3 regions of the Rahnella sp. RFA10(1/100) genome follow, and region 3 is predicted to be linked to each of the others. Evidence: predicted binding sites of a transcription regulator. Region 3 holds the regulator's gene; each other region holds the start of a gene.
The links. Region 3 encodes PurR, which represses purine synthesis genes. Its sites were predicted from a motif close to CANGCAAACGTTTGCNTG; they were not measured.

Region 1 (7,513 bases), on a different contig from region 3:
AGGTCTGTCGTAGTACCAGATTAGCAGCCCGTGATTGGGTGGTCTTAGGCATGAATGGCACGCCCTGAGCAATCGGGCAGCAATCAGTCGGTCATGGGGTTGTAACCTGGTATTGAGATAGTTATAGTGGCGCCCGCTTCCAACATCCTGCGCCAGGTCGTAGTGGTCACGTTGGGGCGGACGAATAAATCAGCAGGAAGGTGGCATGTCTGCACAACCGGTAGATATTCAAATTTTTGGTCGCTCTTTACGGGTGAATTGTCCGCCAGAACAACAGGAAGCACTGAATCTGGCAGCTGAAGATCTTAATCAGCGGTTGCAAGATCTGAAAGTTCGCACTAGAGTCACCAATACCGAGCAACTGGTATTCATCGCGGCATTGAACGTATGTCACGAACTTGCTCAGGAAAGGTTGAAAACTCGCGATTACGCATCCAATATGGAACAACGTATCCGGATGTTGCAACAAACCATCGAGCAGGCATTGCTCGAACAAGGCCGGATCTCTGAACGTGAAGGGGCGCCTTTCGAATAACACACGTTGCTGACTGACTGGTCACAGGTTGTCAGAAACGGTAAAAAATTTCTCTGAGATGTTCGCCAGCGGGCCCGTCCCCTGAGCCGATAATTAGTACCAACAGAATGTGATGATCCGTAATCGGTGCGCATGCTCGGCCCGTCCGAGAAGCCTAAAGATTGCGACAGCACGTTCACCTTGAACCATGGGTTCAAGGGTTACAGCCTGCGACGGCATCTCGGAGATCCCCCTTTCTTTGCGGTACATCCCTTTCTGGTGTTTGTATCTATGTCTTATACTCCTCTGTTCGCATCAGCCCGACAAATTCTCCGCAGTGAAATACGCCAACGCAGACAGGCTCTGACTGCTGAACAGCAAACTGATTTTGCCCTTAAGGCTGCAGAACGCGTCGCAACCCACCCGAAGATTATGTCCGCCTCTACAGTTTCTTTGTTTCTGTCATTTGATGGTGAGCTGGATACCGCACCGTTGATCGGCCGCTTGTGGAACGAAGGCAAACAACTCTGCCTGCCGGTGCTGCACCCTTTCTCGCCCGGAAACCTGCTTTTTTTGCGTTATACGCCCGACACGCCGCTGGTGCGTAATCGTCTCAAAATTCTGGAGCCACAACTGGATGTCACTCAGGTTATTCCGCTGCCGCAACTGGATATCATCCTGACGCCGCTGGTCGCCTTCGACAGTGCCGGGCAACGCTTAGGTATGGGGGGAGGCTTTTATGACCGCACACTTGAGCGCCGGGAAGCGGGCGGTCCGTATCCGATAGGTTTGGCGCACGATTGTCAGCATGTCGATGCCTTACCGGCTGAACACTGGGATGTACCATTACCTGAAGTCATCACGCCCGGAAAAGTGTGGGTCTGGTGATGCCAGGCAATATAAATTCACTGCAGGTAAGGTGTCAGCCGGAAACAGAGGATATCATTTATTAGTATGTTGTAACTAATTGCAGCCTCCGGCATCTCCTCTTTTGTCAGAAATAACCAACCCTTTGAAATAAATCATATTTACCGCTTATACATACCGTTACACGCCGAAACCAATCACTCACGGACAACAGGGTTCGTCACGCCTATTATTCTCACATCGGCCCCGCAGTGGGGTAGACACATAAACCAAGACTCCTGAGGAATTAAACATGAAAAAAGTATTAGCTCTGGTTGTAGCCGCTGCAATGGGCCTGTCTTCTGTCGCTTTCGCTGCTGAAACTACAGCAACACCGGCACCTGCTGCCACAGCAACTACAGCGGCTCCGGCTCATGCGACTAAGCATAAAGCACACAAGAAACCTGTTCAGAAAGCGCAGGCTGCCAAGAAACACAAAAAAGCAGCGAAGAAAGCACCGGTCGCTCAGAAAGCTCAGGCTGCTAAAAAACACGTGAAACACGCTAAGAAAGCCGCTCCGGTTGCACAGAAAGCCCAGGCTGCTAAAAAACACGTGAAACACGCTAAGAAAGCCGCTCCGGTTGCCCAGAAAGCCCAGGCTGCTAAAAAACACGTAAAACATGCTAAGAAAGCCGCTCCGGTTGCACAGAAAGCCCAGGCTGCTAAAAAACACGTAAAACATGCTAAGAAAGCTGCTCCGGCTGCAAAAGCTACCCCGGCAGCATAAGAAGTAACGAAGTAGTCTTCGTGAGCATCGCTGCTCGCGCTTATCAAGACTGTTAATTTAACACCCGGTTCGCCGGGTGTTTTTTTCTCCGTTTATCCGCCCGAGGTACTGACAGATGATCCTGCGCCGCTACCTGTTCGAAATCACTTTTTCATCAGTGATCCTCTGTGGTCTGATCACCCTGTCTTTTTACTTCTGACGTTTTGATTCCCGCGTTCACCAGCGGATATTGTTTATTACCCTGATGCCAGAAACAAAAAAACCGCCTTCCGGCGGCTTTGTCATTTATGGCTGATATGCTCAGTAAAGCAAACGGGCACGAATGGTTCCCGGAATTGCCTTCATCAGTTGCAGTGCGGTATTCAGCGTCGTGGTATCTGTTTCAGCATCGATAACGACATAACCGATTTCAGGGCTGGTTTGCAGATACTGTGCGGCGATATTAATCCCTTGCTCCGCGAAAATCTGGTTGATGCTGGTCAGCACCCCCGGACGGTTTTCATGGATATGCAACAGACGGCTGGCTTTCTCGGTATGCGCAGGCAGAGAGGCTTCCGGGAAGTTAACCGCTGACAGGGTTGAACCGTTGTCAGAGTATTTCGCCAGTTTACCTGCCACCTCAAGGCCGATACCTTCCTGCGCTTCCATTGTCGAGCCACCGATGTGTGGCGTCAGCAGGACGTTGTCGAATTCACACAACGGAGAATTGAACGGATCACTGTTGGTCGCCGGTTCTTCCGGGAAGACGTCAATCGCCGCGCCGGAAAGATGTTTGCTGCGCAGTGCATCACACAGCGCCGGAATGTCGATAACGGTGCCGCGTGAGGCATTGATTAGCAGCGCGCCCGGTTTCATCTGGGCCAGCTGCGCCTCCGAAATCATGTCTTTCGTACCGGCAGTTTCCGGCACATGCAAGGTGACCACGTCGCTGGTGTTAAGCAATTCTTCCAGCGTCGCAATCGGCTGCGCATTACCCAATGGCAGTTTGCTTTCGATGTCGTAATAGAAGACGCGCATCCCCAGGCTTTCCGCCAGGATCCCCAGCTGCGTACCAATGTGGCCGTAACCAATGATCCCCAGACGCTTGCCACGCGCTTCGAATGAACCGACTGCCAGTTTGTTCCACACACCACGGTGCGCTTTCGCATTCGCTTCAGGAATACCGCGCATCATCAGCAACATTTCGCCCAGCACCATTTCCGCAACCGAACGGGTATTGGAGAACGGTGCGTTAAAGACCGGAATACCACGACGGGTCGCAGCTTTAAGATCCACCTGATTGGTGCCGATGCAGAAACATCCAACAGCCACCAGTTTTTCTGCTGCCTGGAACACTTCTTCAGTCAGCTGAGTACGCGATCGGAGTCCAACAAAGTGCGCGTCACGGATCGATTCTTTCAGCGATTGCGTGTCTAAAGCACCTTTGTGAAATTCAATATTGGTGTAACCCGCGGCACGGAGTGTATCAACCGCACTTTGGTGGACGCCTTCCACTAACAAAAACTTAATCTTGTCTTTCTCAAGTGATACTTTTGCCATTTCCCGACCCTATAATTTTCTGACTGAATTCAAACTGCATGGTGACTGCTCACAGTCAACATAACAAAAAATCCGCCATCATCAATACAAACGATTGCCTGCCCCCCAGCAGAAGGCTCAGCGCACCTGTTGGTTTTTAGCATTTCATGCTGGTTAGATTTTGCTGAGCCAGACGTTCAGGAGGAGAAATACAGGAATGTGACATAAGTCACCAAATTAAAGCTTTTAAATAAAAGATGATTCAGTCGGAAAATTATCATCTTCATAACATTGCGTTATGACAGCGGGATGACGAGGCGGAGACTGGCTGCCCGGGACAAAAGCAGCCAGATCTTCTGCTTATAGGCTGATTACTTCAGTTTGATGGTTTTGACACCTTCGGAAGTCCCGACCAGCGCCACATCAGCCCCCCGGTTGGCGAACAGACCGACAGTCACCACACCGGCAATACTGTTGATCTTATTTTCCATCGCGACAGCATCAAGAATATTCAGGTTGTGCACATCCAGGATCACGTTGCCGTTGTCTGTCAGTACATTCTGACGGTATTCCGGCAGGCCGCCGAGTTTCACCAGTTCACGCGCCACGTAAGAACGAGCCATCGGGATCACTTCAACAGGCAAGGGGAATTTACCCAACACATCCACCTGCTTAGAGGCATCCACAATGCAGATGAATTTTTTGGCAATCGCGGCAATGATTTTTTCACGGGTCAGCGCCGCGCCGCCGCCTTTGATCATTTGCATTGCGCCATTGATTTCATCTGCACCGTCAACATACACATCCAGCGAATCCACTTCGTTGCTGTCGAAAACATGGATGCCTAAGCTTTTCAGTTTTGCAGTTGAGGCGTCGGAGCTGGAAACGGCGCCTTCTATCTGGCCTTTGATGGAACCCAGTGCATCGATGAAATGCGCGGCAGTGGATCCGGTACCGACACCGACAATGGTGCCCGGCGTCACGTAATCCAGCGCGGCCCAACCGACTGCTTTTTTCAATTCTTCCTGCGTCATAATGGCTTCTCTGTCTGATAACACGAAAGTGGCGTGAATGGTTCGGTGAAACGAAGAGTGCGGGTGATTATAAAGCATGTCCCGGCAGATTGGGCAGTCAAGAGCGTGACCAGATCACACTTATTAAGTGCAATTGTGTTGCAAACACCCCGATTTTCCTCACCACAAAACCTGACAATCTGTGGCATAGTGTCCCGATAACATTGAATCCAAGGGACAGAACTCCGATGAAACGCCCGGACTATAGAACGCTGCAGGCACTGGACGCGGTGATCCGTGAGCGCGGTTTTGAACGCGCAGCACAGAAGCTTTGCATCACACAATCGGCAGTCTCTCAGCGCATTAAGCAACTGGAAAATTTGTTCGGCCAGCCGCTGCTGGTCCGTACCGTTCCCCCCCGTCCGACTGAACAGGGGCAGAAATTGCTGGCCTTGTTACATCAGGTGGAATTACTGGAAGAAGAGTGGCTGGGCAGCGACAGCAATCACGAAAGCAACGATACACCGCTGTTGCTTTCACTGGCAGTCAACGCCGACAGTCTGGCAACCTGGTTACTGCCTGCGCTGAAATCGGTGCTGGTCGATTCCCCTATCCGTCTTAATTTACAGGTGGAAGACGAAACCCGAACGCAGGAGCGCTTGCGTCGCGGCGAAGTCGTCGGTGCGGTGAGTATACAGCCACAGCCACTGCCGAGTTGTCTGGTGGATCAGCTCGGTGCACTGGATTATTTGTTTGTGGGTTCCAAACCTTTTGCTGATCGCTATTTTCCGAACGGCGTCACCCGCTCCGCCTTACTGAAAGCACCGGCGGTGGCATTTGACCATCTTGATGATATGCATCAGGCCTTCCTGCAACAGAACTTCGATTTATCGCCTGGCAGCGTGCCGTGCCATATCGTTAACTCGTCGGAAGCGTTCGTACAACTGGCCCGTCAGGGCACCACCTGCTGCATGATCCCGCATTTACAGATTGAGAAAGAACTGGAAAGCGGTGAGCTGATCGACCTGACGCCGGGTCTTTTCCAGCGCCGTATGCTTTACTGGCACCGTTTTGCACCGGAAAGCCGCATGATGCGCAAAGTGACCGATGCCCTGCTGGCACACGGCCATCAGGTGTTGCGTCAGGACTGATTTGCCTGGCGAAAACAGAAATAAAAAACCCGCCGGAGCGGGTTTTTTCATATTTACTGTGCGGGAGCCTGAGGCTGCAATTCGAAAACGACATCGACCTGATCGTCGAAGTGAATGCTTTGCTGCTCGTAGGTTTGCGCCACATCGCTCTGGCCTGCGGCTTCAGCCGTTTTATACATACGTGCAACCGGCATCGGCTGGTAGTTAGCAACGTGGTAACGGATGCTGTAAACCGGCCCCAGTTTGGTATGGAAACCTTCGGCCAGTGATTTTGCCTGCTGCGTGGCATTTTCGATGGCTTTCTGACGTGCTTCATCGCGGAATTTATCCGGATTGGCAACACCCAGTTCAACCGCACGCACTTCATTCAGACCTGATTTCAGTGCGCCATCCAGCAGTTCGTTCAGTTTGTCCAGCTGACGTAATGTTACCTGAACCTGACGTACTGCACGGTAGCCTTTCAGCTGCGACGTGCCGTCTTTCAGATAGTTGTATTCCGGCTGAGTACGCAGGTTGGCAGCATTAATATCTTTTTTCTCAATGCCGTTTTTTTGCAGGAAAGCAAAGTATTCCGCCACGCGTTCATCAGCCTGCTTCTTGGCGCTGGCCGAATCATTCGCTGACACGCTGACTTCAATCGCCAGCGTCGCGATATCCGGCGTGGCATCCACGCTTGCGGTGCCTGACGTGACGACGTGCGGCCCGGCAGGTAATTCTGCCGCCTGTAACGTCAACGGTAATGTCCCTAATCCCAACATCGCTGCTACAGCCAATGCTTTCAGTTTCACAGTGCCTCCATTAATCATCAAAGATCTGGCAATAGATAGGTCAAACAATCTGCGAAACCGTAGCATAATCCGTTGCAACAGAAACTAAGATTAGTGACAAAACTCAAAATACCCCGGTCTGACGGGCCAGTTGTATTGCAATCCCCCACATAATGACGCCGACGATAAAGTTTATCACCCGCTGCACTTTGCCGGTATTAAGCCATGGCGCGAGCATAGCGGCGAGAATAGCCAGCCCGAAGAACCATATCACTGACGCACTGACGGCACCGAGCGCAAACCACGAACGCTCATCATGGCTCAGGCTGCCGCCCAGACTGCCAAGCACCACGAATGTATCAAGATAAACGTGCGGATTCAGCCAGGTCACCGCCAGCATGCTGACGACAATTTTCCAGCGACTTTGCTTCGCCACTTCAGCCTGAGCCAGTTCGGGATTTTTGCTGAATGCCGTACGAAATGCACCCCAGCCATACCACAGTAAAAATGCCACACCGCCCCAGCTCACCAGCAACAGTAACGTCGGGGATTGGCTCAGCAACGCGCTGCCGCCAAAAATACCGCCGCAAATCAGCGCAATGTCACTCAGCGCGCACAAGCCGGCGATCATCAGATGATACTGACGGCGGATGCCCTGATTCATCACAAATGCATTTTGCGGGCCAATCGGTAAAATCATCGCGGCGCTCATCGCCAGTCCTTGCAGGAAAATTGCCAGCATAGGGATATCCTTCAGAGAATCAGTAACAGAGATTGCGCGCAGTGTAAGGGCTTAGCGGGCATAAGAGGAAATGGAAATTTCTAATCGGTCATTAGCCTGACTTATCAGCGACAGCGGGATATTTCAGGCATGAAAAAGGCGCCCGCAGGCGCCTGTGAAAATCCGAATCCGGAAA
Region 2 (7,513 bases), on a different contig from region 3:
AACGTGATGGCGATTAAAGCCGATGCAATCGAGCACCACGACTTCCGCTCCCTGTTCAGCCAGGCACATCGCGGCTTCCTTCAGTTCCTGGTCGTCAGAAAGATACGGACTGGCAACCGCAAAACAGGGGGCTTTGGCTAATTTGCGCCATTTGCCCGCCTGTTCAACCACCTGTGATTCAACCGGCACAACAATGCCCGCACGGTGCTGCCCGACCATTGAACCGATCAGAGGGGGAATAATGCGGTCAGGCTCCAGCAACAGCGCATTGTTAGCCTGCAGATGATGAAACTGGCCGGTACAAAGCAGCAGAATGGTCATGCAACCCAGGGCTTCCATGACGTCGATCTTTTCCTGTAATCCGCGCTCTACACGGTGTGCCGCCATCGTGACCTGCGAACCATCCAGCAGGCGGGTGACCAGTACCGCCTCACCCTCAACAGCGGCATAACGCTGTTCTATTTGCTCCGTGCTTAACCCGTCGAGTAAACCCACATGGGTGACTGACCCGGCCGGCAGATGTGCCATCAACAGCGGCATAATGTCGCTGCGTGGCGCCTGTCCGATTGTTAACGTCGCAAAAGGTGTCATCATCGTATTACTTCCGGTTTTGCAGGTGACGCAAGCTTCCGTACAGCGACAACAGGAGTTGATATTCATCGGCATCAAAGAACTGACAGGTGCCGCGGCCGAACTCTTTCGCAACTTCAACGGCAAACTTTGCCGCCAGCGCGATATCCACTTCATGACTTGCCCCGGTGCCACAACCCGGTACAACCGATTCCGCCGTAATAGCCACACCGACCACCGGTACGGTAGTCGCCGTTGACGGTTGCAGAATGCTGTTCAGATGGTGCACACCGTTGCCGTAAGGCGTAATGTCCTGCGTGGTAATCGGGAAAGTGACCGCTGGTTTGCCACTGGTCATTTCCATGATGCGCAGCAAATCTTCGGAAACACGCAGGATGTACCCCTCTTTCACCGTCGGCGAAATCGCGTATCCCTTGTGACTGATAATGCGGTTGCCTTTGGTGGTGTCGATGGACAGGATGGCGTCAACGCCGTCAACCACTTCATTATCATTCATGGTCACGTCATCAATCGGCGAATCCATGAAATCGACCGGATCATGCGGGCGGGTCGGTGCGTTCGGGCAAATATGGGTGGTAACAATCACATCGCCTTCGAGTACGTCCCCCTTGCGCTGCATGTCAGCAAGCTTGAGCGCGCTGGTGACCGCGGCAATCGCACCATCACCATCAGAAACCAGACCGATACGCGTCGGACGTGCACCAATCCCGCCCAGGCGGCCGATAATCCCCAGCGTTGGCGCTGTACCGCCACGGCTTTTTCCCTGGCTGCCTGGTATGGTGATACGCACAAAATCAGTGCCACCTTTCGGGCCGTCAGCGCGGTGTGTGCTGGCGGTGATCTCAGGATAGCGGGCAAATAAGTCCACAATGTCCTGACCACTGACATGCGCACTGTCAATCAGTTCGAATACCGTTAGTGTCTGCTGCAAACTCATCACAAAGCCCTCTTAAAACATCGCGACCGGCGTATATCACGCAGTAGCCAAACGGTCGCGGGCGCTGTTCATCGGGGAACAGTCAGGTGTTTAATACTGGCTGAACATCAGCCCTGGTGTTGGTGCGGTACTCACTACTTTTTGGCACTGAAAATCGAGGTGAAGAAGCTGTAGAGTGCGTCACCGGCAATAAAACCCGCCGCCAGCACTTCCATTGGCGTACGCCCTTTTTCACCCCAGATGCGGATAATGATAATGCGCAATACGATGCCGCAGACCACGGCCCATCCGGCCATGACGCTGTTGATCAACAAACCGGTCGCCAGCAGCACGCCAAGCTGACGTTTCGGGCCGCCAATCAGCTGAATCAATGCGCCCGGAATTGCCCAGATCAGCAGACTGTGCGCAATGCCCGGCTGGGCTCCGGCCTGAATAGTTTTGGCATAAACCCGCGCAACCGGCGGCACTAAATCCTGGGCGAAATAACCGTAATGAGCGTACCACACCACCGGAATGGCGATGATAAATGCCAGCAGTGCGGCGAATAACTGGATCCGGCGGCCATAAAGTTCAGCCTGCAAATCTTTGCCATAACCGCGCAAAATGAATCCGGCTTTCAGGTCAAAGCCCATATCCGCAAATGCCGGACCCGTTGCGGCGGTAAAACCGGTCAGCACGCACAACGCCAGCGGCGGGAAGCCAATCAGAATGCCGATAATTAAGGTAATCAGCGCCACAGCAAAGGCAGGGAACCAGCCGGAGTGCATCGCGGCAATACCTACGATCAGCTCATGGAAGAAGGCGGCAAACGCAGCGTAAATCACGAACGCAATCAGCATGCCGACCGACATTTCACTGTACAACCCGCCCGCCAGCGCCAGCAGTGCGGCGATGGCGATATAACCGAATGCGCCCAGGCCGAGCGCTTTACGCACCTCTTTCGCCGGTTGAGTAAACGTGGCTTTGGCATCAGCGTTTTTAGCACGCACAACCTGAATCACCTGCAGCAGAGACACCAGCCCCGCGCCGACCATCATACCGTGCGGAATATACAAGGCGTTGAGATCCAATCCGGCAACCGGCTGCGCATACGCGCGGATCAGCAGGCCGATACCAAACATGCTAAGCGCCCAGATGTTGCCGATAAATGCCGTACCAAAAGCCGCCATCGGGATTTTCAGCATCGCGCCGCCCAGCCCGACAATTACGCCTGCAACCAGCAGCCAGGCCTGACGTCCGCCGTTATCACCGGCTTTGATCGCTTCAGCTGCGGCAACACCGGGTGGCCAGGCATTGCTGGCCGGGAACACTTTGGTGTCAAACAGCCGATAAAGCAGGTAGGCATCAAGTAACATCGCTGCAGCCACACCGGTAAACATCGGCATGATCAGTTGCGGCTGCCCCATGACATAAGGGATAGCGATCGGCATCAGCAAACTGTTTGCCGCACCAAAGGTTGCGGAGGAGATCACGGTTTGCGCCAGGTTCTGTGTGTGAACAGAACGGTAACGGTGAAAAGCCTGCATCGGAATGCGCGCCAGTAACATGGCAAACAGTGCGCCGATAATCGACGTATTTGGCGTAACACCCAACGTGGTAATCAGTTGAACACCGATGATTGCGCCTAAAACAGACAACAGAATCATTACGATGAGCGTGCCAATATCCTTTAGCGGATTCTCCTTATTATTCTTTGCAGATTGATCTGACATAAGGCCCCTGGTGTTGAGCAAGTATTTCACATAGCAAATAATCCGGGTCCGTTACAAGTCATTATCCTGGCGGCTCTGTTGCCGTTTTAGATAAATGCCAATACTCATCACCCAATTTTTCGGCGATTTGCCGGGTTACAGCAATCAGCCCTTCTTTTATTCCTTCCGGAATGTCTTTCCCCTGTGCAGGTGAAGGGAAAGACAAACATAATCCAACGGTCTCATTACGGTGCTTATTAAAAATACTGGTGGCTAAGGTACTTATTCCCAGCAACGTTTCGTTGTTGGCAAATGACACACCGTTCAGCCGGACTTCCGCCAACCGGGATAACAGAACTTCCCTGCTGGCCGGTGAATTAGCAGAATGCACCTGATAGTGACCGCTATAACGTGCCAGAACATCATCATCGGTATACCGCGCAAGAATCGCACGCCCGATGGCCGTTTCATGCGCAGGCAGGAGGCTTCCGGCTGGCGTGACCACTTGCAGATACGTTCTGCCGGGAAACATGCGCATAACCATGATGTCGCGTCCTTCCAGCATGGAAATATAACCCGTGCATTGCGTCAGCTGGCTGAGTTGCGCCATATACGGTGACGCTAAATCGACCAGCGGAGTCGATAAATAATGACTGGAAACAGCCAGTAATAATCGTCCGATCCGGTACAGGCGGCTGTCAGGATCACGTTCCAGCAGTCCTTCCGTTTCCATCGTCATCAGTAACCGGGAAACCGTACTTTTCGGTAATTTTAAATTTTCAACGACATCACTGAACGACAAACCGGGATGCCCCTGACGGATCCCTTGTTTTGAAAATAGCTTCAGTACTGCCGCCGCATTTTCCAATGTGGTCATAAAGGCGTGAGTTCCGCTATATGGAACAAGGTTCCTGTTTAGTTAAATAAAAATTAAAGCTGATACGTGTCAGCGTCAAGTCGTTTATTTTTCACGCAGGATGAAATACACAAAGGAATATGCTTAAAGAAATTCTTAAAGCCATTAGATTGAGAGGAAGGAGAAATAAATGCCGAGTATTAATGAGGTGACTGATGTAAAAACCAGCAGATTATCGTGATTAAATATTCCGCAAAATATAAAGAGCGATAGAAGCTTCAATGAGAATAATGGTAACCGACCAGATGGCGGGCATCACTTTGGCATGCTGGCTGAAGAACGACATTATGGATTTCATCATGAGTTCCGCTGTTAAGTAATCACATGGGTTATTATTTTACGCCCACCTATACATCAGTACAATACTTAAGCGTACGTGATCTCCGTCACGTCACATGGCCCGTTTTGTTTACACCGGCTTTTCCCGGAGCCACGGCTCAGAACGCGCAGACATAAAAAAACGAGCCACCGGGCTCGTTTTGTCAGATATCAGGGGAATTCAGCGCGCCATCGACAGCGCCAGTGCATCCATAATCAGATTCACCACCCTCTGCGGCTCCTGAGTTCCGTCAACGACATGATGGGCCGCCTCCTGATAAAGCGCTTCCCGCTCATTCAATACTTCCGTCATTTCTTCCGTGATCGGCTTGCCTGTTAATGTCGGACGCTGATCTTCCAGCGGTGCATCTTCCAGACGATTTGCCAGGGTAGATGCAGGGGAACGCAGATAAATGACAGTACCATTCTGGCCCATAAAGTCGCGATTTTCCCGGGACAGCACCACGCCTCCCCCTGTGGCAACCACGGTGAAGGGCGAGCAAATAGCTTTTAATGTCTCAGTTTCACGACGGCGGAAGCCCTCCCAGCCTTCACGCTCAACAATATCTGCCACGCTGAGGCCAGAAGTACACAGCAACGCCAGATCGGTATCGACAAATTTGTAGCCCAGCGCTTTAGCCAGGGCATTGCCAACGGTTGTTTTACCCGCACCACGTGCGCCGACCATGAAAATGGTTTGTGTCATTACCGCTATCCTTTATTCCCTGGGAGCCGTTAGCCCGCCTGATGAAAATCCATCATCAATATGAAGTATGTGTCAAAAATGGTCATTGTACTGCCCTGCATGCGTACTCGTCAGATAGTACAACAAAAAAGCCTCACTGGCAGATTTTTGTCACCTGCCGGTGAAGCTTCTGTAGCGTTTTATTTACGCCGTTAAGGGCATCATACTGAAAAATCCTTGCTGCGCAACGGCCTGCAATAAGCTTTGCGAGCCCTATCCTCTAAGTTGCTGTATCAGCGGGGTTTACAGATATAGACCAGGGCGGGCGGAAAATTCTTCACTACCCGGATTTTTTTCCAGGTGAAGTAGCGTGATAACAATTTCTCTGACAGAGGGCTGTACTGGAATAAAACCAGCACGCCGTCCTTTTCTTTCAGCTGTTGCCGCGTGGTCTGCAAAATTCTGATACGGGTACGCAGAGGCATCGAGAGCAATGGCAGGCAGGAAAACACAGCATCATACGACGTGCTCATATGCTCGGCTGAATGTGCCATCACCTGTAAACGGCGATCTTTCATCTGATTAAGCTTACGGATAAACGCAGGCTGGATTTCAAAAGCCTCAAGCCGGGCGTCTGCCCGCATACGGCTCAGGATGCGGCGGGTCAGAACGCCGTCCGCCGCGCCAAGTTCGGCAATATCCAGCGATGTCGTCCAGTCAATCTGACTGAGCATCGCATGGCACAACCACGGTGACGAGGGCATAAGGGTTCCCATGGTGCGTGGTGAAGTAATAAAATTCTGCAAATAAAAAAACTGATTCTGAATCGAAATCCCGGTGTTCTTAATTGTCATTATTGCGGCATTTAACATTTAAAAGTCCTCCTGGGGGATATAGACTTCAATATCACTTATAAATTCTTAAGAAATGATTATTAAGAATAAAAAAGTGCCAGGAAGTTTAATATAAATTAAATCCTATGAGATGATTCTCAAAATAAACCGGCGAAGAGAAAAGATAAAAAGAATAAAAAAGGCCAATGTCAGGTGACATTGGCCTTCTCAATTCCCTATAACACGATTGAGCCTAATAAAAATCAGATAAATCAAGCGTTTCGCTTTAAAATATCTGCTTATTATTTATACAACTCAACACTGGCACGGGTCAGACTTGAATCCCCCGGGGTATCCGCACCAATCACACGGTAGTGGCTCGCCCCTTTGTCGCTGGCAATCTGGTTCAGTTGGTCGTGCAAACTGCCCGGGATGGTGCTAGGCGCACTGACGGACACCATGCCCAGTGACTGATAAGTACCGCTTTGCGCCTGCATTTCTGAAATAGGCGTCGCAGCCAGGGCAGAAAATGAAGCAACAGTAATAGCAACAGCTGTAATTGCAGGTAACAGTTTCATATTACGCACCTTTCTTTCGTTAGTTTCGTTAATTAATGGGGGCGGAAGCAATCCGTTGAATTAATTATCGCCGAAGCAATGAAAGCGGACGTAATACAATGTAAAGAACTTAAACCATTGTGGTAAAAATAAGGAGAGTATGAAAACAAACATTTCTGCTAGCGTAAGCGCTGGAGAATCAACGATATTTAATGGAGAAAGTATGGAGGAATTTCAAAGTTATTTATAGTTCGCACAACTTTCGCACAAATCGACGCCAGCATGCAATCACTGTTATGATTATTTTGTATGAATTCTCTGTTGCAGTGACCGGCTGTCCTGTCAGGGTTACAGAGTTCGGTTTCCCGCGCGTGCGGAGAACCTTTGCATAATGATAAAAGGGAGTATTTATGGCGGGTGGTAGTCTTCTGGCCTTAATCGATGACATCGCATCGATTCTTGATGATGTAGCGGCGATGAGCAAAGTCGCTGCGAAAAAAACAGCCAGCGTGCTGGGCGATGATTTGGCGCTGAATGCACAACAGGTGACGGGAGTAAAAGCCGATCGGGAATTACCGATCGTCTGGGCGGTAGCCAAAGGCTCAATGATCAACAAAGCCATTCTGGTTCCGCTGGCCTTACTGATCAGTGCCTTTATCCCCTGGGCCATTACCCCGCTGCTGATGATTGGCGGCGCTTATTTATGTTATGAGGGTTTCGAAAAAATCGCCCATAAACTCATGCCGGGCGAGCATCTTGCTGAAGAAAAACCGGCCACCGCTGAAATAAAAAATGAAGCGGATGCTAAAAAGCATGAAAAAGATAAGGTCAAAGGCGCTGTGCGCACCGACTTTATTCTTTCAGCTGAAATCATCGTGATTTCGCTCGGTATTGTCTCATCAGCGCCGTTCCTTAATCAGATCACCGTGATGGTGCTGATTGCGGTGATAATGACTATCGGTGTTTACGGGCTGGTCGGCGCGAT
Region 3 (7,513 bases):
GCCCGTCACAGAACAAAAAACTCAGGATAATAATTCGAAGAAGAAAGTGAAAAGCACCGAACTGGTTAAACGAAAGACCACGACGGAGAGAAGCGCCAAAACGCGGGCCGAAAGTAAAAAAGAAAAGACACTCAAGACCACGCGGGCCGAGAGCAAAACAGAGAGACATAGCAAAACCCGTACCCTCGCGAAAAACAGCACGGAAAAGGCCGGTAAAAAAGAAGCCTATGGCCGGCACCGTAAAGGTAAGAAATTCGAAGAAGACAGCAAACCGATTACGCTAAGTGCAACACATAAAAAACGCTATCAGCATGCTCAGCAAACGGCCATGACCAAACTGATGCACCAGGTAGGAAAACCGTATCGCTGGGGCGGAACCTCGCCGAATACCGGTTTTGATTGCAGCGGCTTAGTTTATTATGCTTACAAAGATTTGATCCGTATAAAAATGCCACGTACAGCGAATGAAATGTATCACCTGCGCGATGCCGCTCCGGTCAAACGCGGCGAACTTGAAAGCGGTGATCTGGTGTTCTTCAGAATCAATAACCGCGGCGCGGCAGACCATGTTGGGGTTTACGTTGGCAACGGCAAGTTTATTCAGTCTCCAAGAACGGGCGAAGACATTAAGATTACTTCTCTTGGCGATGATTACTGGCAAGACCACTATGTAGGCGCACGTCGGGTAATGACCCCTAAAACGATCCGATAATAAACAATTCGTTAAGTCTGAAGGTTCGCTAATCAGCCATTGAATAGCATTTAACGAAGCGTTTCTGCAGGGAAGAACATCGGCGGTAACGGTCACTGCGTAACATTGAAAAGGGCGACGCCTGTGACAGGCGTCGCCCTTTTTTATGGCGGATCACTTATTGAATCAGTTCATTATTGCAGTGAAGCTGAAAGCGATAATCATAAGCAAAGCGCATACCGTGGTGATCAACGATAATTTCAGGTTGCTGTCCATCAAACCCCCTTTCGGATCAAATTGTGGCATTTCTTAATACCACACTCATTGTGTGCCAACGCATTTTCTCATAATTAACCTTTAAAATCTTGTGTTGAATGACAATGCGTTCCTGAGAATTTTGCTTCCACTTTCCTGCATTATAAGAGAAAATTGTCGGTTAACACGTCTGTGTGCCGGTCGATTTCACCCGAGAGCATTTCGCGCCTCATTCTGAAGAATCCACCCAATGATTTCACTGCCCTTTGAGAAGCCAGCAGTTAAATCCTCGCAGGCAAACGATTAACATAATGCTAACGTGCTGAAGCACGTGAGTTCAGGAGTCATTGTTTACATGGCAACGATTAAAGATGTCGCAAAGCGCGCTGGCGTTTCCACTACAACCGTGTCGCACGTCATCAATAAAACACGTTTCGTCGCCGAAGAAACCAAAGAAGCGGTTCTCCTTGCAATCAAAGAGTTACATTACTCTCCGAGTGCTGTAGCCCGCAGTCTGAAGGTCAATAACACTAAAACCATCGGCCTGCTGGCCACCTCAAGCGAAGCGCCCTATTTTGCCGAAGTGATTGAAGCCGTGGAAAACAGCTGCTTCTCCAAAGGCTATACGCTGATTTTGTGTAACTCGCATAATAACCTGGAGAAACAACAGGCCTACCTGCAAATGCTGGCGCAAAAACGCGTCGACGGCTTGCTGGTGATGTGCGCGGAATACCCTGATGAATTGCTCAATATGCTCGAAGAGTACCGCTCGATTCCCATGGTGGTCATGGACTGGGGTGAAGCACGCAAGAACTTTACCGACAGCATTATCGATAACGCTTTCGAAGGTGGTTACATGGCCGGTCGTTATCTGATTGAACGCGGTCATCGTGATATTGGCGTGATCCCCGGGCAACTGGCGCGTAATACCGGCGGCGGCCGCTTCCAGGGTTTTGTGAAAGCACTGACTGAAGCCAATATTCCTCTTCGTGACGAATGGGTAGTTCAGGGTGATTTCGAACCAGAGTCTGGCTACCAGGCAATGCATAAGATTCTGATGCAGAAGCATCGTCCGACTGCCGTGTTTTGCGGCGGCGATGTGATGGCAATGGGTGCAATTTGTGCCGCAGACGAACTCGGCCTTCGCGTTCCTCAGGATATTTCCGTGATCGGGTACGACAATGTGCGTAACGCCCGTTACTTCTCCCCGGCGCTGACAACCGTGCATCAGCCGAAAGAACGTCTGGGTGAAATGGCCTTTACGATGTTACTGGACAGAATTGTCAGTAAGCGTGAAGAGTCCCAGACCATCGAAGTGCATCCGAAACTGGTCGAGCGCCGTTCAGTCGCCGACGGCCCGTACCGTGATTACCGTCGTTAACAAATCACAAACGCCTGCCTGTGCAGGCGTTTTTTCTAATCGCGCAGCCATTCCTGATTCATGGTGTCTGTATCGCCCATGTATTCCAACAGCCAGCTCAGTGAAGGTGAAGGATTGCTTTGATCCCACGTCAGGCAGCACGGGCTGTCAGGGAATATATTCTCCAGTGCCAGCACCTGTAATTTTCCCTGTTCAATCCACGGCATGACCCGGTGAACCGGCATCATACCCACGCACAATCCTTCAGTCAGGCATTCCAGCGCACAGGTCCAGTCCGGCACGACCAGACGCCGCTGGTTATCGAGCGTCCAGGTATCACGCTTCGGCAATGTCCGGGAAGTATCTTCCAGGCACAATGCCGGATAAGGTCGCAGTTGATCATCGTTCAGCGCACCGGATAGCTGCGCCAGCGGATGTTGCGGGCTGACGACACAATGCCAGTCCATAAATCCCATATCACGAAAACTGAAGCGCCCGCCAACCGGTATCGCGCGCGTAGCGCCGATCGCCACGTCTGCACGCCCGTCGACCAACGCATCCCAGACACCGTTAAACACTTCCGAGTGAATAATGAGTTCGGTATCTGCAAAATGGCGATAAAAATCGAGCACCAGACGCCGTGTCCGTGCGGGTTTGACAATCCGGTCGACCGCCACACGTAATTCGCCGCGCCAGCCGTTCGCCACCTGCTGACACTGCCGGCGGGTGGCTATCATTTTTTTTGTCATAACCCGTGCTTCATCGACAAAAACCTTTCCCGCTGGCGTCAGCACTACATCACGATGTCGACGTTCAAACAACGGCACGGCCAGCCATTGTTCAAGCTGGCGGACGGTGTAACTGATGGCAGAAGGCACACGGTGTAAGTCCTGCGCAGCTGCACTAAAACTGCCGGTTCTTGCGACAGCATCAACCACTTCGAGAGCGTATTCTGACCACATAATCCAGCCTTCAATTTTTTTGATAGCAGAGTGCAAATATTAACGTTTCACAAGCCTGTTATCAAAGCGTTAAACTCCGCCCCCGGTATGAAATCTGCGTCACATCATCTGCAATAAATAAATTAACGAGACAATAATGAAACCCTCCTTTGGATTTATGCTCTATCTTGCGGGTCTGAGCATGCTGGGCTTTTTAGCCACCGATATGTATCTGCCTGCGTTCAGTGCCATGCAAACCAGTCTGATGACCAGCCCCGGGATGATCAGCGCAAGTCTGAGCATTTTTCTCGGTGGATTTGCTGTTGGTCAGTTGCTGTGGGGGCCACTGTCGGACAGAATCGCCCGTAAACCGGTATTGCTTCTTGGTCTGATACTTTTTGCGTTCGGCTGTCTGGGTGTTATCTGGGTTGAGAATGTACGCGCTCTTCTGGCTCTGCGTTTCTTACAGGCCATAGGCGTGTGTGCTGCCGCAGTCACCTGGCAGGCTATCGTTGTTGACCGTTTTTCTGCCGATGTGGCAAAAAAAACTTTTGCCAGCATTATGCCGTTAGTGGCGCTTTCTCCGGCTCTTGCACCGTTGCTGGGTGCCTGGGTGCTCAATCATTTTGACTGGGAAGCTATTTTTGCCCTGCTGACCGTCGTTGCCATCGCTTTAGTGCTGACGACGCTGACTCTGCATGAAAACAAACCGGCAAAAGACGCAAAGGCAGATAAAACCGGCTTTACGACTTTATTGAAATCGCCTGTTTACAGCGGGAATGTCATGATTTATGCCGCCTGTTCAGCGGGTTTCTTTGCGTGGCTGACGGGCTCACCGTTTATCCTGAGCGATATGGGCTATTCACCCGGTGCCATCGGGCTGAGCTATGTTCCACAGACTATCGCTTTCCTGCTCGGTGGTTTTGGTTGCCGTGTTCTGATCAACAGGCTGGACGGCAATAAAATTCTGCCATGGTTACTGACTGGTTACGGCATCAGTATGGTGGCCTTGTTCTGTGTGGCTATGTTCACAGATGCCGGGCTGACAAGTTTGCTGATCCCTTTCTGTCTGATGGCTTTGGTGAATGGTGCAACCTATCCAATTGTTGTCGCAAATGCATTAATGCCATTTCCTGCTAATACAGGTAAGGCGGCAGCGTTGCAGAATACCTTGCAGCTTGGGCTTTGCTTCCTTGCCAGCATGCTGGTTTCCGCATTTATTGTGCACCCGCTCATGGCGACAGTCACGATCATGCTGTCTACACTATTGTTGGTAGTTTTGGGCCGCTGGCTCTCTTTACAGCATAAAAATGTACGAGACGATGAGCAGCCACCGGAGCAGGAAACTCAGACTCTGCACGCAAATCAACAGTGATAATACCCTAATGTAACAGTCACTTAGCGGGCATTTTCATTGATTACGATTTACTATTGAGAATGCCTGCCAGCGAGCCTATACTCAACAAAACCAAATAAAATAGCATTTTTACAAAACTTTTATTACATACTTAAGCCAGACGCGCGGACGGTGTCACACTTATTTTTTGAATACTTTTCACGGATGATTTTCCTGCCCGTCTTCCAGCGCGCAGGCGTTCTTCTTAATTTCCTCTGTTGGTGTCGAATATCGGGCGAGACGCTAGTCGTCTGTTCTCATAAAGACCTGCAAAAATAGCCTTTGCTTTTCCCGGCAGGTTAATAAGTCAGAAGAGAAAGTGATGGAGAAGCTATGAGTTCATCGTGTATAGAAGACCAAAGCATTCAGGACAATCAATGGTATCGGATCGCCAGTGAGATGCTGGCGATGGCAGATATTCAGGTAAACGGTAATCGTCCTTTCGACCTTAAAGTAAAAAACACTGACTTCTTTAAGCGTGTTTTACAGGAAGGTTCTCTGGGCCTCGGTGAAAGTTACATGGACGGTTGGTGGGAATGCGACCGTCTGGATATCTTTTTCCAGCGTGTTATCCGTGCCGGTTTGGAAAATAAACTGCCCCACCATTTCAAAGATACTTTACGTGTCGCCGCAGCACGCCTGACTAATTTGCAATCGCGCAAACGGGCGTGGATTGTCGGCAAAGAGCATTATGATCTGGGCAACGATTTATTTACGCTGATGCTCGACCCCTACATGCAATATTCCTGCGGCTACTGGAAAGAAGCCACTACGCTTGAAGAAGCGCAGGAAGCAAAACTCAAAATGATCTGCGACAAGCTGCAATTAAAACCGGGACAGCGCCTGCTGGATATCGGTTGCGGTTGGGGTGGGTTATCTGAGTACGCCGCCAAAAATTATGGCGTAAGCGTTGTAGGTGTCACGATTTCTGCTGAACAACAAAAACTGGCTCAAAAACGCTGTGAAGGGCTGGATGTCACTATCCTGCTGCAGGATTACCGTGACCTGAATGATCAGTTTGACCGTATTGTTTCTGTCGGGATGTTTGAACATGTGGGTCCGAAAAATTATCAGACCTATTTTAATGTCGCCAAACGCAATATTAAACCTGACGGTATTTTCCTGCTGCACACCATTGGTTCTAACAAAACAGACCTTAATGTCGACCCGTGGATTGATAAATACATCTTTCCCAACGGCTGTCTGCCCTCTGTTCAGCAAATTGCACATAACAGCGAGTCACTGTTTGTGATGGAAGACTGGCACAATATTGGCGCTGATTATGATCGCACACTGATGGCATGGAATGAACGCTTTCAGAAACACTGGCCGGAACTGGCGGAAAAATACGGTGAACGTTTCCACCGTATGTTTACCTACTACCTGAATGCCTGCGCCGGGGCTTTCCGCGCCCGGGATATTCAGTTGTGGCAGGTTGTCTTCAGCCCGGAAGGCGTTGATGGAGGTATCCGCGTACCACGCTGATGATCTTCGGTTTGCCAATAAAAAAAACCGGACATTTATCGTCCGGTTTTTTATGCACGCCATTTTTTATTCGAATAAAAAGCCTGAGATGCTATTGCGCTTTATCGATCATCGCCTGCGCCGTGGCGATAGCCGCTTCACGGCTGGCTAATACACGTTCTACCGTATCGACAATCGCCTGGGTTTGCGGGTCGATTTCGATATTAATTTTGTCACCCAGACGTTTTGTGCCCAACGTCGTGCGTTGCAATGTTTCCGGAATTAAATGCACACAAAAACGGGTGCGGGTCACTTCACCGATAGTGAGACTAATACCGTCAATACCGATATAACCTTTATGTAATACATATTTCATCAAATCTTCATGCGGCATGCGAAACCAGATCTGACGGTTATTTTCTGAGGTCAGGATTTTTGCCACTTCTGCCGTGCAAATAATATGACCAGACATTAAATGCCCGCCAATTTCATCATTAAATCGCGCTGCACGTTCCAGATTAACCGGATCACCCTCTTTCAGTTCACCGAGATTCGTCAGACGCAAGGTTTCTTTCATCAGATCAAAACTGACCAGATCACCGTTAACCTCAGTGACGGTCAGGCAGCAACCATTGTGTGCCACCGATGCGCCAAGCTGCAGGTTATCCAGCATATTTTCAGGTAAACGAACCACATGGGTACGGAAGTTAGGTTTCTCGTCGATCGATACGACCGTGCCGGTTCCCTGTACAATTCCGGTAAACATAGCCTTTTCCTCAATGTTTAAAACTGCTGTATTAAAACGTCACTCCGGTCAGTTTGCCGCAGAATTAATTGAAAGCCAATTCTCTGCGATAAGAAATAGCACCGTCTGCTTCAATTTCATTATTTAACTGACCATTAACAGCTTTGTTTGCTTAAAAATACCGACAATGTACAATCTTCGGACTATTTCCCTCTGTTCCATGCCATCTGTCATGGCATTTTTTATTCAATATAATCAAATAAAAAGGTGTATCTGTGCAGAAGTACCTTGCAGAAGCGCGGGTTCTGTTAGCGCTTGCCATCCCGGTCATCCTTGCGCAAATTGCGCAGACATCCATGGGCGTAGTGGACACAATAATGGCGGGTTCGGTCAGTGCCACGGACATGGCTGCCGTGGCTGTCGGCACCTCAATCTGGTTGCCGGCGATTTTATTCGGACACGGTTTACTGTTGTCACTGACCCCCACTGTCGCGCATTTAAATGGTGCCGGGCGTCGCGATAAAATTGGTCATCAGGTTCAGCAAGGGTTCTGGCTGGCTTCGGGTGTTTCGGTGCTGATCATCGCGGTGCTGTATCAGTGCGACCATATTCTTAGCCTGATGCATAACATTGATCCTGAGCTGAAAGCAAAAGCCGTCGG

Region 1: the regulator PurR is predicted to act here: its motif matches at 3,770-3,787, upstream of serA (phosphoglycerate dehydrogenase).
Region 2: the regulator PurR is predicted to act here: its motif matches at 5,179-5,196, upstream of aroL (shikimate kinase AroL).

Annotation. Positions count from the first base shown of each region.
Region 1 is NZ_SEWR01000003.1:249,841-257,353, forward strand. It holds gene zapA (cell division protein ZapA) at 206-535, shown strand; RNA gene ssrS (6S RNA) at 583-766, shown strand; gene ETV65_RS11660 (5-formyltetrahydrofolate cyclo-ligase) at 806-1,402, shown strand; gene asr (acid resistance repetitive basic protein Asr) at 1,674-2,147, shown strand; gene serA (phosphoglycerate dehydrogenase) at 2,448-3,686, opposite strand; gene rpiA (ribose-5-phosphate isomerase RpiA) at 4,037-4,699, opposite strand; gene ETV65_RS11680 (LysR family transcriptional regulator ArgP) at 4,927-5,829, shown strand; gene ETV65_RS11685 (oxidative stress defense protein) at 5,883-6,617, opposite strand; gene argO (arginine exporter ArgO) at 6,721-7,338, opposite strand.
Region 2 is NZ_SEWR01000003.1:109,245-116,757, forward strand. It holds gene ETV65_RS10890 (AroM family protein) at 1-594, opposite strand, end outside; gene ETV65_RS10895 (DUF1177 domain-containing protein) at 599-1,528, opposite strand; gene ETV65_RS10900 (OPT/YSL family transporter) at 1,663-3,240, opposite strand; gene ETV65_RS10905 (IclR family transcriptional regulator) at 3,302-4,096, opposite strand; gene aroL (shikimate kinase AroL) at 4,635-5,159, opposite strand; gene ETV65_RS10915 (methyltransferase) at 5,432-6,010, opposite strand; gene ETV65_RS10920 (DUF1471 domain-containing protein) at 6,274-6,549, opposite strand; gene ETV65_RS10925 (DUF808 domain-containing protein) at 6,939-7,513, shown strand, end outside.
Region 3 is NZ_SEWR01000001.1:973,738-981,250, forward strand. It holds gene ETV65_RS04290 (C40 family peptidase) at 1-712, shown strand, start outside; gene purR (HTH-type transcriptional repressor PurR) at 1,302-2,327, shown strand; gene punR (DNA-binding transcriptional activator PunR) at 2,363-3,268, opposite strand; gene punC (purine nucleoside transporter PunC) at 3,405-4,622, shown strand; gene cfa (cyclopropane fatty acyl phospholipid synthase) at 4,977-6,128, shown strand; gene ETV65_RS04320 (riboflavin synthase subunit alpha) at 6,220-6,873, opposite strand; gene ETV65_RS04325 (MATE family efflux transporter) at 7,128-7,513, shown strand, end outside.